2 regions of the Rheinheimera gaetbuli genome follow, and region 1 is predicted to be linked to the other one. Evidence: predicted binding sites of a transcription regulator. Region 1 holds the regulator's gene; the other holds the start of a gene.
What was found. Region 1 encodes FNR, which switches genes on or off when oxygen is low (the NO sensors DNR and NnrR bind a similar motif). Its sites were predicted from a motif close to TTGATNTANATCAA; they were not measured.
Positions count from the first base shown of each region.

Region 2: ACYVIC_RS16200 (putative zinc-binding protein) is a predicted target of FNR. The motif match lies at 5,316-5,329, and genes of this name have one in related genera.

Region 1 covers NZ_BAAGTL010000006.1:280,493-288,456, reverse strand. The annotation lists gene ttcA (tRNA 2-thiocytidine(32) synthetase TtcA) at 1-685, opposite strand, end outside; gene uspE (universal stress protein UspE) at 763-1,695, opposite strand; gene fnr (fumarate/nitrate reduction transcriptional regulator Fnr) at 1,799-2,527, opposite strand; gene ACYVIC_RS06265 (sulfite exporter TauE/SafE family protein) at 2,557-3,228, opposite strand; gene ccoS (cbb3-type cytochrome oxidase assembly protein CcoS) at 3,225-3,416, opposite strand; gene ACYVIC_RS06255 (heavy metal translocating P-type ATPase) at 3,413-5,794, opposite strand; gene ACYVIC_RS06250 (FixH family protein) at 5,807-6,328, opposite strand; gene ccoP (cytochrome-c oxidase, cbb3-type subunit III) at 6,378-7,358, opposite strand; gene ACYVIC_RS06240 (cbb3-type cytochrome oxidase subunit 3) at 7,351-7,530, opposite strand; gene ccoO (cytochrome-c oxidase, cbb3-type subunit II) at 7,536-7,964, opposite strand, start outside.
Region 2 covers NZ_BAAGTL010000025.1:229,869-237,832, forward strand. The annotation lists gene ACYVIC_RS16180 (protein kinase domain-containing protein) at 1-942, opposite strand, end outside; gene ACYVIC_RS16185 (MFS transporter) at 957-2,453, opposite strand; gene ACYVIC_RS16190 (MFS transporter) at 2,757-4,085, shown strand; gene ACYVIC_RS16195 (NnrS family protein) at 4,076-5,278, shown strand; gene ACYVIC_RS16200 (putative zinc-binding protein) at 5,389-5,754, shown strand; gene moeB (molybdopterin-synthase adenylyltransferase MoeB) at 5,776-6,540, opposite strand; gene ACYVIC_RS16210 (YbaN family protein) at 6,515-6,922, opposite strand; gene norR (nitric oxide reductase transcriptional regulator NorR) at 6,960-7,964, opposite strand, start outside.

The DNA.
Region 1 (7,964 bases):
AATCTTGCAGCATCTCTTTTACTACCTGACGTTGCAAGCCGTCTTGCGAACCACAAAGATTACAGGGGATTATCGGAAACTGGCGGGCAATGGAGTATTTTTCAATATCTTTCTCTTTGCAGTAGGCCAGAGGTCGGATAACAATGTGTTCACCATTGTCACTGACCAGCTTAGGCGGCATTGACTTCATTTTGCCACCATAAAACATATTTAAAAACAAGGTTTCCAGCATGTCATCCCGATGATGGCCCAGGGCAATTTTGGTTGCACCCAACTCTTTCGCTGTACGGTACAAAATACCGCGGCGTAGCCTGGAACATAAAGAACAGGTCGTTTTACCTTCAGGGATTTTTTCTTTAACAATCGAGTAGGTATCTTCGGTGACGATGGTAAAATCAACGCCAATCCGGCTTAAGTAAGACGGCAGTACGTCAGCCGGAAAGCCGGGCTGCTTTTGATCCAGATTTACCGCGACCAGTGAAAAGTTAATTGGCGCAGATTGCTGTAAATTTAGCAAAATATCCAACATGGTGTAGGAGTCTTTACCGCCTGATAAACACACCATCACTTTATCGCCTTCTTCAATCATATTGAAATCGGCGATAGCTTGTCCCACGCCTCGGCGCAGGCGTTTATGCAGTTTGTTCAGATTATATTGAGCTTTGGCTTGGGCGGCGTGCGTCATAACAGTTACCACTAGTGAAAATGGCGCACATTATAGCCAAGTGCGCCGCAATACCAAAGCTAGCAACGCGCTAAAACTCAGCTTTTCTGCATCGGACAGACAAAGTTATCTGGTTTTACTGCCAGTACATCACAATCCAGCCGATCGATAACATGCTCCGCAGTATTACCGATAATGGCGGCAGACAGGCCTGTACGACCAATAGTACCAATTACCACCATTTCTGCATCCAGTTGTTTGGCCAATTGTGGGATAACATCCTCCGGCATACCCTCCAACACATGGGCATGTGTCGTAGTGATGGCGTACTGCTTGGCCAGCTCTGCTACCGCATCAGCATGGTGCGTTTTCATCGTACTGTTATACTCCTGAGGATTGAACTCAGGTATTTCAATAGCAATATTAACAGGCGTGCCGGGGTAGGCGTTAACCAGATGGGTGTTGGCTTTAAGCATTTCCGCCATTTGTTGTGCTTTGGTTATAACACGCTGATTTAATGATTGATGTTGCTCTTGCTGGCTGCCAGCATTCACCGCCGCAACAATATTGCCGCCTTGTGGCCAGTCATGGTCTTTTACCAACAGTACCGGGCATGGACATTTACGCAATATGTGCCAGTCAGTAGGGGTAAAAATCATTGATTTAAGTACGTCGTGGTCGTGCGTGCCCTTAATAACCAAATCATAGCCATCCTCAAGCACCGCATGCACAACCGCCTCGAACGGTCTGTTATGCCATACCACTTTAACGTCTATATTTATACCGCCAGCGCGTGGCGCGGCTAAGTAATCACTCAGCCACAGCTCTCTGTCTTTAATAACCGCCTGGCGCATTGACTCCCGCTCTTCGCCGGACAACATCGTGGTCATTTCATAGGAAAAGTCATAGACTGAGACAAAGGCTGTTAGTTGGCAGTGTTGTAATCGCGCCAGTTGTACAGCGCGATTTAAGGCTTTCTGTTGATCAGAGGTTGGGTCGATGACTACCAGTACATGGTTAAATTCAGACATAACGGGCTCCGCTACAATAGTATTTAATAAAGTGTAGCCAAACTAGCCTGATTTGCTGAGCAATAACCTGATGCAGGTCAAACAGAGGTCAAACTGTACCGTTTTAACAATGTGCTGTTAATGCTGCCAGTTTATTCAATGCCGGTGCATCTTGAAGAGTTATGAGTTTACCGTCCACACTGATCAGCTGTTCTTTGTCCATTTTGCTAAGCAGGCGGCTGATCGTTTCTACTGTTAGCCCCAAATAATTACCAATGTCACTGCGGGTCATTGTCAAACGAAACTCTGTAGCAGAAAAGCCACGGCTGGCATAACGCTGGGCCAGCTGTGATAAAAAAGTAGCGAGTTTTTGTTCGGCAGTTTTGCGATTTAACAGCAGCATCATTTGTTGATCAGACTGAATATCCTGGCTCATTAAGCGCATCATTTGCTGGCGCAGGCGTGGTAATTGATCGAGCAAGGTATCGAGGTTTGGTAGTGGGATCTCACACACCATGGCTGTTTCAAGTGCTTCTGCATAGCTCGGATGTTGCTGGCTGTTTAAGCCGTCAAAACCAACAATATCACCCGGAAGATGAAAGCCGGTAATTTGTTGCTCACCCTGCTCAGTTAAGGTAAAGGTTTTAAAAGATCCGGTGCGGATAGCAAACAGAGATTTTTGTATATTGCCAGATTCAAACAGCATATCGCCTTTGTGTAATGGGCGTTTACGCTGAATGATATCGTCCAGCCGGGTCATTTCGGTATCGTTTAGTGAGAAAGGCAGGCAAAGCTGACTAAAGCCGCAATCCTGACAGTTTATCGCTGAGCGTTGCATACCTACTTCCTTCATTTTTCTCTGACATACCAACAGCTGCTAGCTTAAAAAACCAGCCTGCGGATAGCAAGCCAAATCGTATAAATTGCGTAAATAGCCAAAAGCAATGCTGCGCTGTAGCGAAAGGCGCGCTGATTCTTTAGTTGTGTTAACAACGTTGCCGCTGAACCGGTTAGTAAAATAGCAGGCATAGTACCCAGGCCAAAACCAAGCATAATAAACGCGCCCTGGCCGGCACTTCCGCTGGCCAAGCTCCAACCTAAGGTGCTGTATACCAATCCACAGGGTAAAGCACCCCAGCACATGCCATAGGCATACGCATTACTTGCGCGTTTCAGTGGTAGCAGACGTTGCGCCAGGGGTTGGACATGGCGCCAAATATGTTGGCCCAGTTTCTCCAGGACTAGCAGGCCAAACCACAGGCGGCTGATATACAGCGCCATCATTAGCAACAGCAAGCCAGCTACCAGACGCAACCATAGCAGTGATGCGCCAGCCAGTTGCATCGCACTCACACCAAAATAACCTACTGCGCCACCAAACAATGCATAGGTGGTTAAACGCCCGGCGCTAAGATGCAGTTGTAATAGTAACTTATGTTTAGCAGACCCCGTCATACTAAGTTGCAACGCACCGGCAATACCGCCACACATGACCAGACAATGGCTGCTACCTATTAAACCAATCAACAGTGCCGCGGCGAAATCACTGTTCACTGCGGTGCCTTATCGTTATTGCTATCTTGCTGTTGTTTATTTGTAGCTTTAGTATCGTCGAATAAAATACTGAAACCTTCTTTGTCTAAATCCTCGAATTGCTTGCTGCGTACAGCCCAGAAAAATACCGCCAGGCCAATAATGACAAACAGGATGGCAATGGGGATCAATACATAAATTACACTCATTTTTTCAGCAGCCTTAATGAATTAGACACCACCAGCAATGAGCTGAATGACATACCCAGCACCGCAATGTATGGCGAAACAAAACCGGCCACGGCTAACGGTATAATCAATAAGTTATAGCCTACCGACCAGGCGAGATTTTGTTTAATAATACGTTGGGCTTCGGTGCTGCCAGCCAAAAGCTGAGCCAACAAACCGATACTGGGTTGCAACAATACCACATCAGCTTGATTCTTCGACAAATCGCTGCCTGTTTGCAATGTAACCGAGACATGAGCAGCATTAAAGCCCGGGCTGTCGTTAATGCCATCGCCGAGCATCAGAACTTTGTGTCCCTGTTTTACCAGTGCGTTGATTTGCTCAACTTTTTGCTCTGGGCTGCAGCCTTTAACTACCAAATCAAAATTAAGTTGTTGCTGTAGGGTATCCGCCTGGGCTGAACTGTCGCCGGTCAGCATCACCAATGTGTAACCACGCTGACGTAAATTGTTTAGCAGGGCCGGTACTTCGCTGCGCAATGCATCAGCCAGTGTTACAGCAGCGAGTACCTGATTATCTATCGTCAGGTAAACCATGGCATCCGCCAGAGGCGCAGCCTGACAAAACTCAGCGCTGCCTACTTTTACTTGTTTTGCCTCGTACTGAGCGCTGATGCCGGCGCCAACCACAATTTGTGTTTGTTCAAGCAACAAAGGTTGTTTTAAGTAAGGTGCAAAAGCTCGTGCAATAGGGTGCTCAGAATAGGTTTCAAGGTTGGCAATCAGGTTAAGGCATTCTGCCTCGCTGTATTCATCTTGAAAACAATACACAGCTGCCAGGGAAAAACGGCCTTCGGTTAGGGTGCCGGTTTTATCAAATACGATATGACTTAGTTCGGGTAATACGTCTAGCACTGTAGAACGCTTAATTAATACGCCTTGCCGGTTAAGATTTGCCAGTGCACAGGTAACAGCAGTTGGCGCCGCTAAACTTAACGCACAGGGGCATGTAGCTACCAGTACAGATAGTGTTACCCAGAATGCTCTGTCAGCATCAAGCCAAAAGTACCACAGCACAAAGGTCGCAGCGGCTATTAGTAGCAGGCGTTCAACAAAGTAACGCGCTAGTTTGTCTGTTTTTTGCAGTACGCCAGGTTTTTGGCTCAGTGTTTGTTGCTGCAGGGCAATAATATGCCCTAGTCTGGACGTTGCCAGTGCAGCGGAGACTTGCACGGTAAGCACACCATCATGATTAATACTGCCGGCCAGTACAGTGTCACCCACGTTCTTGCTTACCGCCCGGTATTCTCCGGTTAACATGGACTCATCTGCAGAGCTACTACCAACTATAACAATTCCGTCGGCAGCTATGGTTTCTCCGGCCTTCACCAAAATAATATCGCCTGGGTTTAGCCGGCGCGCAGACACGGTATCTTGCTGATTGTCAGACACTAACGTTGCACTAACTGGCATTATTTTTAGCAGATTGCTGGTCGCATCACGTGCGCGGGATCGGGCGCGGTATTCAAAAAACTTACCCAGCTGCAGTAAAAACGTAAACATACAAACAGATTCAAAATACACTTCGCCGATGTTAAATACCGTAGCGTATGTCGATGCGATAAAGGTGTAATAAATTGCCAGACTGACCGGCACATCCATATTTAACTGCCGGGCTTTGATACCGCGCCAGGCGCTTTGCACAAAGGGCATAGCGGCATACAAAACGACCGGCAGCGTTAACAACATACTGATCCAGCGCAGATAACCCTGATGTGATGCTTCAATGCCTGTGTAGTCACCAAAATACAAGGCCACAGCCAGCATCATCACTTGCATTGACATGATACCAGACACGGCAAGTCGCTTTAAAAAGCGATTTAACTCGGCTTTAAATTGTTGTTGTTCCTGATCGGCCACAAAGGGGCTGGCCTGATAGCCAATTTTGCCAATAGCAGATAAAATCTCACTCAACGGTGTTAGGTCACTACGCCAAGCAAGATGGCAACGTTGGGTAGCCGTATTCACATTTACTTTTGCCACTGCAGGCAGTTGCCTTAGTTGTTTTTCTATCAACCAGGCGCATGCTGCGCAACTGATGCCACTTATTGAAAGTTCGATTTCGGTTAAATCACCTTGTTGGCGTGCAATGTCGGCTAACACATCGGGTGCATCAAAGTTTTGTAACGAGGTGGCTATAGCATCCGGGAGTTGTTCGGTGCGGCTGGCAGGCTGGGTGCGAAAACGGTAATAATCAGCCAGGCCGCTTTGAATAATCGTATCGGCAACAGCAAAACAACCTGCACAGCAAAAACAGCGGCTTAGGCCATCAAACATCAGGCTTAAGTCCGTACCGTCAGGTATAGCTTCATCACAGTGAAAACAACGCGCTGTGCTCAATTTAATTTTCCGTCAGTAACCGAGTTTTATCTCATCTATTGATGGCAGCTGCAATTCAGCGCGCAATTTCCACTGTTTAGATGCATCAGAAACGACCAGTTGCCATTTGCCCTTTGGTGTTATCGGCAGCGTAGCAACATAAAGCAGTTCGCCGCTACGTTGTGCATCCAGAGCAAAGTCGCGGGCAGCAAGGGTAGGGTGATAAAAATCGAGGTGCAACTCACCGTCCAGCACAGTATTTTCGGTAAAGCGTACCACGGCCCTATTACCTGCAATGAGCACATGTGCATCCAGATTTCGCAGTGCTGCTTCACGATACTTTGCCAGCTGCATATTAATTGCCCTGCCAGCCTTGTAATAATCATCTACGACCAAATCGGGCGAATGTTGCTGCATTACAACAACAGTATGCACGGCTTTAAGCGCTGTAAAGACGGGTATTGCAATTAATACCCAAGGCCATAACTGCTTGTACCAGGGTTTAGTGTCTTGCTGCATAACAACCTCAAACAGGGTAAACAGGGCATATAACATTAAGCCCCAAAACGGGGCCTAATGTATCACGGACTTGCATTACAGATGACTACTGTGCTGCTGGTTGCTCCGGGTGTGCCAGCCGGTATACATAGGCAGTGAGAATATGTACTTTGTCTTCGCCTAATGTCTGTTTAAACGCAGGCATTTCGCCATACCGGCCTTTAACCAGGCTTTCTTGTACCGCAGCGGCGGTACCACCATATAACCAGATATTGTCTGTAAGGTTAGGTGCACCAAACGGCAGGTTATGTGCCAGGCTGCCTTTACCATCTGCACCGTGACAGGCCGCACAAAGGGCAAACTTAGCTTTACCGGCCTCAGCCTCACGATCGTTAACACTGCGGCCAGATAAACTCAGTACATAAGCAGTCATTTCTTTAATACCTTGCTCACCCAGTGCATCTAACCAGCCAGGCATCGCAGCTTTACGGCCGTATAACAGCGTTTCTTTGATTTTATCCGGCGTACCACCGTATAACCAATCGGCGTCAGTTAGATTAGGAAAACCGTGTTGGCCACGCGCGTCTGAGCCATGGCACAGTGCACAGTTTTGTAAAAATAACCGCTGACCGATTTTAAAGGCGTCATCATCATAGGCCAGGTCTAACACATCGCGCTTGGCAAACTGCTGAAATACCGGGCCATAGACTTCATCGGCATGGGCCATTTCACGGTCCAGCTCTACTAACTTGCCCTCTGCACGGCCTTGTTCTACCGCTAAGCGTGACTCCTCCAGGGACTTAATACCCTGGTTCGAGCTGGTCCAGCCTAAAAAGCCTTGCCAGTTACCCAGCCCGGGGTAGGCGGCCAGGTAAAACACTGACCATACCAGTGTTAACACGAACATGTAAGTCCACCAGCGTGGCAGTGGGTTGTTTATCTCTTCAATGCCATCTACTTCATGGCCGGTATTTTGATCTTCCGGAACGCCAACATGGTTAGTCAGGTTCCATTTCAGCAGTACAGCACAGCCGATAAGCACCGGCAGGGTTAACACTATGATCCAAGCACTCCAAAAGCTACTCATGATCGGACTCCTGTTTATTTTTTTGTGGTGCCTTTTGCTCGTCGTCAAATATCAGGTTTGCTGCCTGATCAAAATCAGTTTTACGCTTTTTGCTGTAAGCCCAGATAACGAAGGCAACAAAGGCGACGAACAAAATCACGGTAAAAATGCTATGTATAGTTGAGTATTCCATCAGCATTACTTCAGGTGTGTGCCTAACGACTGCAAGTAGGCAATAATAGCCTGCATTTCAGTCTTGCCTTTAACTGCATCCACAGCGCCGGCAATATCGTCGTCGCTGTAGGGCACGCCGTAGCTGCGTAACACTTCCATTTTGCGGGCAGTGTGTTCGCCATCCAGCACGTTTTTATCCAGCCATGGGTAAGCAGGCATATTTGACTGTGGGACCACGGAGCGTGGGTCCATTAAGTGAGCATAATGCCAGTCGTCACTGTAACGCTGGCCAACACGAGCCAGGTCCGGGCCGGTGCGTTTAGACCCCCACAGGAAAGGGTGATCCCATACGCTTTCACCGGCAACTGAGTAGTGACCATAGCGTTCAACCTCAGCGCGGAATGGGCGGATCATCTGGCTATGACAGCCCACACAGCCTTCACGGATGTAGAT
Region 2 (7,964 bases), on a different contig from region 1:
GCGGTCAATATACAGGGCATCATCATCGTAATTCAGTGACGGGCATTTCAGCACCAGCTGTGCACCACTGGCTTCGTCCTCTACCAGATACAAATGGCTGCGGCTGCTGGCAAACAGCTCCTGCAGCACCTTATAACCATCCAGTTTCATGCCGGGGCTTAACGCCGGCGGAAATGGCAGCCGGGTTAAATGCTGGTTTAAATCATCCAGGCTTTGCTCGGGCAGCGCTGTTATCTCAAGCAAGATCAAACTGATATTGTCATCACTGCCCTGCGTTAATGCCTGTTGTTTTAGCTGCAAAGCGGCTTGCTCAAGATCATCCGCTGCCGATACGGCCTGCTGCAGTGCTTCCGGGCTGACAAAGTCCGACAGGCCATCAGAGCAGAGTAAAAAACGGTCGCCGCGTTTGACAGTTAAACTGCCCTTTTGCAGCTCAACCCGGGCATCCATACCCAGCGCCCGGCCAAGAAACTGGCGTTGCTCAGATAACACTGTCGTATGATCCTGGCTCAGCTGCACCAACACGCCATCGCGCCAGTGGTACAACCTACTGTCGCCTATATGAAAAAAATGTGCAGTTTGCGATTTCAGCACTAGCGCGGTAAAGGTAGTCAGATAGCCTTTTTGATCGTGCGCAAACTGATGGCTCAGCTCGTACAGCTCGTTGTTGATGGTCGCGAGCAACTGCTCGGCGCTGTAGGCCACCGACCAGCTATCTGGTGTCTGGCTGTATTCGCGGCAAAAGCGGCTAACCGCGCGCTGGCTGGCCTGCTGACCGGCTTCGGCGGTACTGACGCCATCAGCTAATGCAAAACAGGCGCCTTTATAAGTTAACAGATGAGGATCTGAGGGGATATGCTGCACTACCGCATCTTCGTTGGCCGGCTTGATACCGGCCTCACAAAGACTGCTGTAGTGCAGTTTCAGCTCAGATGCGCTCACCCGGGGTTCCTTGTTTAACCTACATTAATGCGGTGCACAGTACCATCTTCACCCACTTCAGTGATATGGCCTTTAGGGTCATCTAAAAACATTACCGCTACCAGCCCCACCAGCGCTGAGGCGGCAATCACGTAGAAGAACATACTATAGCTAACGTAACTTAATACCGTTAAATACACCACAGCACCGACATTACCATAAGCCCCTGCCATGCCGGCAATTTGCCCGGTCATGCTGCGTTTAATCAGCGGTACTATGGCGAACACCGCGCCCTCGCCGGCCTGCACAAAGAAACTACAGGCCATGGTTGCCAGCACGGCCAACGGGATCCACCAGTGGCTGTCCATCAGACCCATTAAAAAGTAGCCCGCGGCCAGGCCACCAATTAAGATCAGCATACTTTTGCGCCGGCCAAACTTATCCGAAAACCAGCCGCCCATCGGGCGTGATACCAGATTCATAAAAGCAAAACCCGACGCCAGCAAACCGGCTTTTACAGCACTTAAGCCCTCAAAGGTTTCCAGGAAGTACAGCGGCAGCATTGACACAACCGCCAGCTCAGAGCCAAAGGTAGCAAAATAAGCAATATTTAAAATGCCTACCTGTTTAAAGCTGTATTTATCGGCTTCGGGTACGCCAGCACGTAAATGCTCCGCATTAATGCGCCAGGTTTGCTGGGTTTGCACAATAAACAACAGCAAAAGCACGCTCCACAACGCATACATCATGTCAGTGCTGAACAGATTGACGCCGGCCGGAGATAAGCGCCAGGCCAGCATGCCAAGCGCCAAATGCATAGGGATATTCATCAGAATAAGGCCCCACAACGCGCCCCAGCTGGTAACCACCATGGCACCGGTTTTTTTCGGCTTAAAATACACTGAGCCTTTGGGCGTATTGCGGGCAAATTTATAAAACACCAACGAGTAAACTGCACTAATCACCCCTACAGTACCAATGGCGTAGCGCCAGCCATCGTCACCACCGTAGGCCAGTGCCAGTAACGGTAAGGTCATCGCGGCAGCAGCCGAACCAAAGTTACCCCAGCCCCCATAAATACCTTCGGCCGTACCCACCTGATGATGCGGAAACCACTCGCCCACCAGACGAATACCCACCACAAAGCCTGCGCCGACAAAGCCGAGTAAAAAGCGGAATAATGCCAGCGCAGAATAGGTATCGGCGAAGGCAAAGCCGATACACAGCAGAGCAGAAATAAACAGTAGCAGCGAATACATTATACGCGGACCATAGCGGTCAACTAACATACCCACTACGATGCGTGCCGGTATCGTAATGGCAACGTTTAGAATGAGTAAAGCTTTAATCTGAGCATCGGTTAGTGCTAAAGCCTCTTTAATGTGTATTAGCAATGGCGCGTGAGCAAACCACATCACAAAGGTCAAAAAGAAGGCAAACCAGGTCAGGTGCAGCATTTTTATTTTTTGTTCAGCAAAATTCAGCAGGTTTAACCCACTGCCGCTTTGTTGTGCTAAAGCAGGACCAGCCATAACATCCTCCACAGGATTAATCGATTCACTTTGGCCAGTGTAGAGAGGCTGCCGGGCAAAATCATTGATATAAAACAAAGTTGAACAGGCAGCTTTCATCGTAAAAACAAGAAGATACCACTTTGTGGGTAGCGGCGTTATTGCAGCCAGCGCCAGGCCTGACAGCTACTCTTACCCACTTTGGCTAGAGCCATAGCCGCAACCAAGCGCACCCGGCGCGTCAGAGGTACACCCTCTTTGCTGCAGCAGCGTCAGCCTTTGGCGTTACACTAAGCAGTAATACTGTTTGCCGGATGTTTTGTTATGCCGCCACCTGCTGCCACCAGCCTGAGCCAGGCCACGCTAAACGGTGCTAACCGGGCATTATTGCTGGCCACACTGGCTTTTGCTGCCTGTTTTTCAGTCTGGACACTGTATGCGGTAATGGGGCTGCAGCTACAGCAACAACTTGAACTTAGCGCGACCGAATACGGCTTTTTATTAGCAGCGCCTATTTTAACCGGTGCGTTATTACGTATCCCGCTGGGGATCCTTGCTGACCGTATCAGCGCCCGGCTGTTGTGGCTATACCAAATGCTGGCGGTAATACCAGCCTTGTTGCTGCTGCCGCTGGTGGACAGCTATAGCGGTTATTTATGGCTGGGGTTGTGGTTTGGTATTAGCGGTGTGTCTTTCACCTTTGGCGTACGTTATGTCAGCCAGTGGTTTGCCTCCAGCCGTCAGGGCCGGGTACTGGGCTTATTTGGTGTGGGCAATGCCGGTGTGGCTATTACCTTTGTGCTGGTACCACTGGCTATTAAGTATGCAGGCTGGCAGTGGGTGGGGCCTTTATATGCCGGCGGCATGCTGTTAATTAGCCTGTTATTTATCTTGCTGGCGCCAAAAGAACCGCTGCAGTTTAGCCCAGCCAAACACCAAGCGCTTAGCCTGCGCCAGCTTTGCAGTGACGCCCGCATCTGGCGATTTTCCCTGTATTACTACTTTGTATTTGGCAGCTTTTTAGCTCTGTTATTGTGGCTACCACAATACTATATGCAGGCCTATGCTATGGATGCGCAGCAGGCGATGGCCTTTACGCTGTTCTTTGTTGCCACCTCCAGTATGGTGAGGGCGCTGGGTGGCTGGTTTGCCGATCGCTATGGCGGCCGGGCGGTAAACTGGAGCGTATTCTGGGTCTGTATCGTTTGTTTGTTTTTTTTAAGTTACCCACCCACCACGTTAATTATTCATGGCCTGGAAAAAGACGTACAGCTGGAAATTGGTCTGAATGTGTGGTGGTTTACCTTACTGATTTTTATCATCGGCGTAGCACAGGGCTTTGGTCGTGCTAGTGTGTATAAGGTTATTCACGATTACTACCCACAGCATATGGGCAGTGCCGGCGGCTTTGTTGCCGCCATTGGCGCCTTAGGAGGTTGCACCCTGCCCATTTTATTTGGCGTAGCACAAGATGTGCTGGGCATAGTCACCGGCTGTTTTATGATCTTATATGGCGTTCTGGCGCTTTGTATGATCACCATGTTTTTTGCCAACCAGGCCGCACAATACCAGCAAAAACTGGCACAGGCGCGCAGTAATAATTTCTTACTTGATGATGACACTTCTGACCACGAGGACAACACATGCAGATAACCGATCTGGCTACTGAGCAAAAGCTGTTACCCCTGCTACGCCAGGCATTTCGGCCAATGTTTTTATTTGGTGCCGCTTTTAGCGCCATTGCTATGCTGCTATGGGGCCTGACATTGGCCGGCCAGCTTCAGCTAAAACCCTTCGCCAATGTGCTGTTTTGGCACAGCCATGAAATGCTGTTTGGTTTTGTTAGCGCCATTGTGATTGGCTTTTTGCTTACCGCAGTACAAAACTGGACCGGGCTCCGTGCGCCGCATGGTAAAAGTTTATTGTTTATCAGCCTGCTGTGGCTGGCTGGCCGGTTATTACTACTGTTTGGTCAGGGGTTACCGCTGTATCTGGTAGCTGCTGTTGATTTAAGCTTTTTACCAGTATGCGCTTTTCTGCTGGCAATACCGCTTATTAAAACCGGCCAGCAGCGCAACCTGTTTTTTATTCCGGTACTACTGTTACTGACCGCCTGTAACCTGCTGATGTATATCGGGGTAGCAACGTCACGCTATGAACTGGTGCAACTGGGCAGCCAGAATGCGGTGTGGCTCATCACCCTGCTAATGGCGATTGTCGGCGGCCGCGTATTACCGATGTTTACCGCCAATGGCACCCAAACCAAAAAGGTCGATGCTATTGTCTGGCTGGATCGCGCCGCGCTGGGTTCTTTATGGCTGATTTTCGTGCTGCACTTTTTTGCGATAAACAAATACCTGCCGCCGCTGGCGATAAGCGGCTTATTTGCCCTAAGTGCCCTGCTAACCGGCCTACGCTGCCTGCGCTGGAAAATCTGGCTTACGGTTAAAGTGCCGCTGCTGTGGTCGCTGCATCTGGCGTACTGGTTTATACCGCTAGGGCTGGCACTTTACAGTGCGCGCTACGCCGGCGTGAATATCAGCAACAGCATAGCGCTGCATGCGTTAACCGCCGGCGCCATGGGCAGCATGATTTTAAGCATGATGGCGCGGGTATCATTAGGCCACAGCGGCCGCATGTTAAAGCCACATGCGCTGATGTCACTGGCGTTTTTGCTGGTGCTGGCAGCGGCCATCAGCCGCACGCTATTAATTTGGCTGTGGCCGGCGCAAACCATGCAATGGTTGTGGCTGGGTGTTGGCGGCTGGGTGCTGGCCTATACGCTTTACGTGCTGGTGTATTTTCCGGTGCTAACCACACCCAGGCCAGATGGCAGACCGGGTTAAACCACCTTACCTCTGAAGGGGTAAGGCTGCGGCGGCTTTGATTTATATCAAGCCGCCAGCTGCAACAGCTTTTACACTGGGTAAATATTTCCACCACAACGGAGCTCAGTATGAACACCGACTACCAAGACAAGCCGCTGGTGTATGCCTGCTCCGGCTGCTCAAACGTCGCCCAGCTGGCCAACGATTTGGCCGTAGTGCTCGATCGCGAAGGTTCTGCGCAAATGTCCTGTATTGCCGGCGTTGGCGGCAAAGTAAAGCAACTGGTAAAAGTAGCCCAATCCGGCCGGCCAATACTGGCGGTAGACGGCTGCCCGCTTAACTGCGTAAAACAAACCCTGGCTACAGTAGACGTAGTACCCACCTGGCATATAGAACTCACCACACTGGGCTATAAAAAGCGCGACCATGAAAACTGTGACTTAGGCGATGCCTATAAATTACTGCAAATGGTACACAGCGATATACTTCGCTGAGCATTCAAACGAATGCCAATCCTATCCACATATATTACAAAGCGGATCTTTATTTAGGTTAAATGAGCTCCACTGGCTACTTAGGCCATCAAAAAGCTGTAACTTGCCGTACAGAGGCGTGCCTGTGCCTGCAAGAATTTTTACCGCTTCCAGCGCCTGCATGCTGCCGACAACCCCAACTACCGGGCTTAAAATACCGGCTTCCATACAGGTTAACTGCTGCTCGCCAAACAATTTGCTTAAACAGTGATAACAAGCGCCGTCGCCCTGCATACTGAAGCTGGCGACCTGGCCTTCAAAGCGGATAGCCGCGCCGGAAACCAGCGGTACTTTAGCGCTAACGCAAGCAGCGTTAATCGCATTGCGGGTAACTAAATTATCAGTGCAATCCAGCACCAATGCATACTGTGGCACCAAAGTAGCTAAATCTTCAGCATTTAAGCGTTGGCATAGTGCTTCAATCGTGATGTCGGCATTAAGCTGGCGCAAGCTTAAAGCGGCCTGCTGTGCTTTGCTCTGGCCAATATCCGCTTCGCGGTACAGTATTTGCCGCTGTAAATTACTGCGGTCAATGGTATCGTCATCGACCAGCGTAATATGCCCTACGCCACTGGCCACTAAATAAGGCGCCGCCGCACAGCCCAAGCCGCCCATACCAATTAGCAGTACCGAGCTTGCCAGTAGTGCCTCCTGGCCACGAAAATCCATGGCCGGCAGCATTATTTGGCGGCTGTAGCGCATTGCCTGTTGTGTTGTCAGCTCAGTTGGCTTGATGGGTGTTGTCATTCTGGATATCCTGATTAATCTGTTCTGGCCGCCGCCAGAGCCATATGGCCACCAATAATAAGACGCACGGTAACAGCAGTTTTAACGGCAATGCGACAGTGGATAACTGCAGCAGTAATGAACTTTGCAGCATCATGGCGCTGGCCAGGTATTTAGCGCGCCGCGGTACGATACCAGATTGGCGCCAAGCCAACACCGGCGGCCCGAGCTTGGGGTGCGCCAATAAGCATAACTCCAGCGCTGGCCAGCCTTTTCCAGCTGACCAGACGCTAAGCAAAATAAACGGCACAGTTGGTAAAACCGGCAGCGGTATACCTATTAAACCCAGCACTAAGCTGCATATTGCCAGAATGCGCCAAAACGCCAGCTTTATTAACGTCAAATCCCCTCCGTTCAAATGGGGGCAGAGTTATCTGCGCCTATTTAAGCCCTAAACGCTGCGCCAATTTATGTAGGTTGCTCGGGTCTAGCTCTAACTGTCTGGCCGCCTGTGACCAACTGCCACAGTGTTGTGCCAGCGCCTGTTGGATCATCTGCCTTTGTAACTGGCTTACTGCCTGCTTTAGCGCTATGCCGTTGGCTATCGTATTGCCATGCACTTCGGTATGCACTATTGCAGCAGGCGCAGTTTCAATATCCAGCAAAGCGGCTTCTAAGGTTACAATATCGCTGCGCGACGCGCCCTGACTAAGCGCTTTAATCGCTGCGCGGCTAATCACATGCTCCAGCTCGCGCACATTGCCCGGCCAGCTGTAGCTAAGCAAGGCCAGTTCTGCATCGCCGGATAAACGCAGCGCACGCAAACCCAAGCGACTGCGGTTTAACTCGAGAAAATGTCCAGCCAGTAATGGAATGTCATCCGGCCGATCACGCAGTGGCGGTATCGGCAAAGGATATACTGATAAGCGGTGATACAAGTCGGCGCGAAATTCACCGCTTTTAACCTGTTGTTTTAAATCACGGTTAGTGGCGGCAACCAAGCGCACATTCACCGTACGGCTTTTATCGGAGCCGAGGCGCTGAATCTCGCCGTTTTGCAGTACCCGCAATAACTTGGCCTGCACCGCCAGTGGCAGTTCACCCACTTCATCTAAAAACAAGGTGCCGCCATCGGCGGCCTCAAAGCGGCCGGCGCGTTCACTTTGGGCACCGGAAAAGGCACCTTTGTTATGGCCAAACAGCTCACTTTCAGCCAGGCTTTCCGGCAAGGCGGCACAGTTAATATAAATCATCGGTTTGGCAGCACGCGCCGAGCTGCGGTGCAAATGGCGTGCAAACAGTTCTTTACCTACCCCGGTTTCACCCAATAACAGCACGGGTAAATCCGAGTTGGCCACCACCGTCAGCTCCTGCAATATTTGCTTTAACGCACTGCTTTGGCCAATCAGCTCGTAACGCTGTTTGGCGGCAGGTTCAAATTGCTG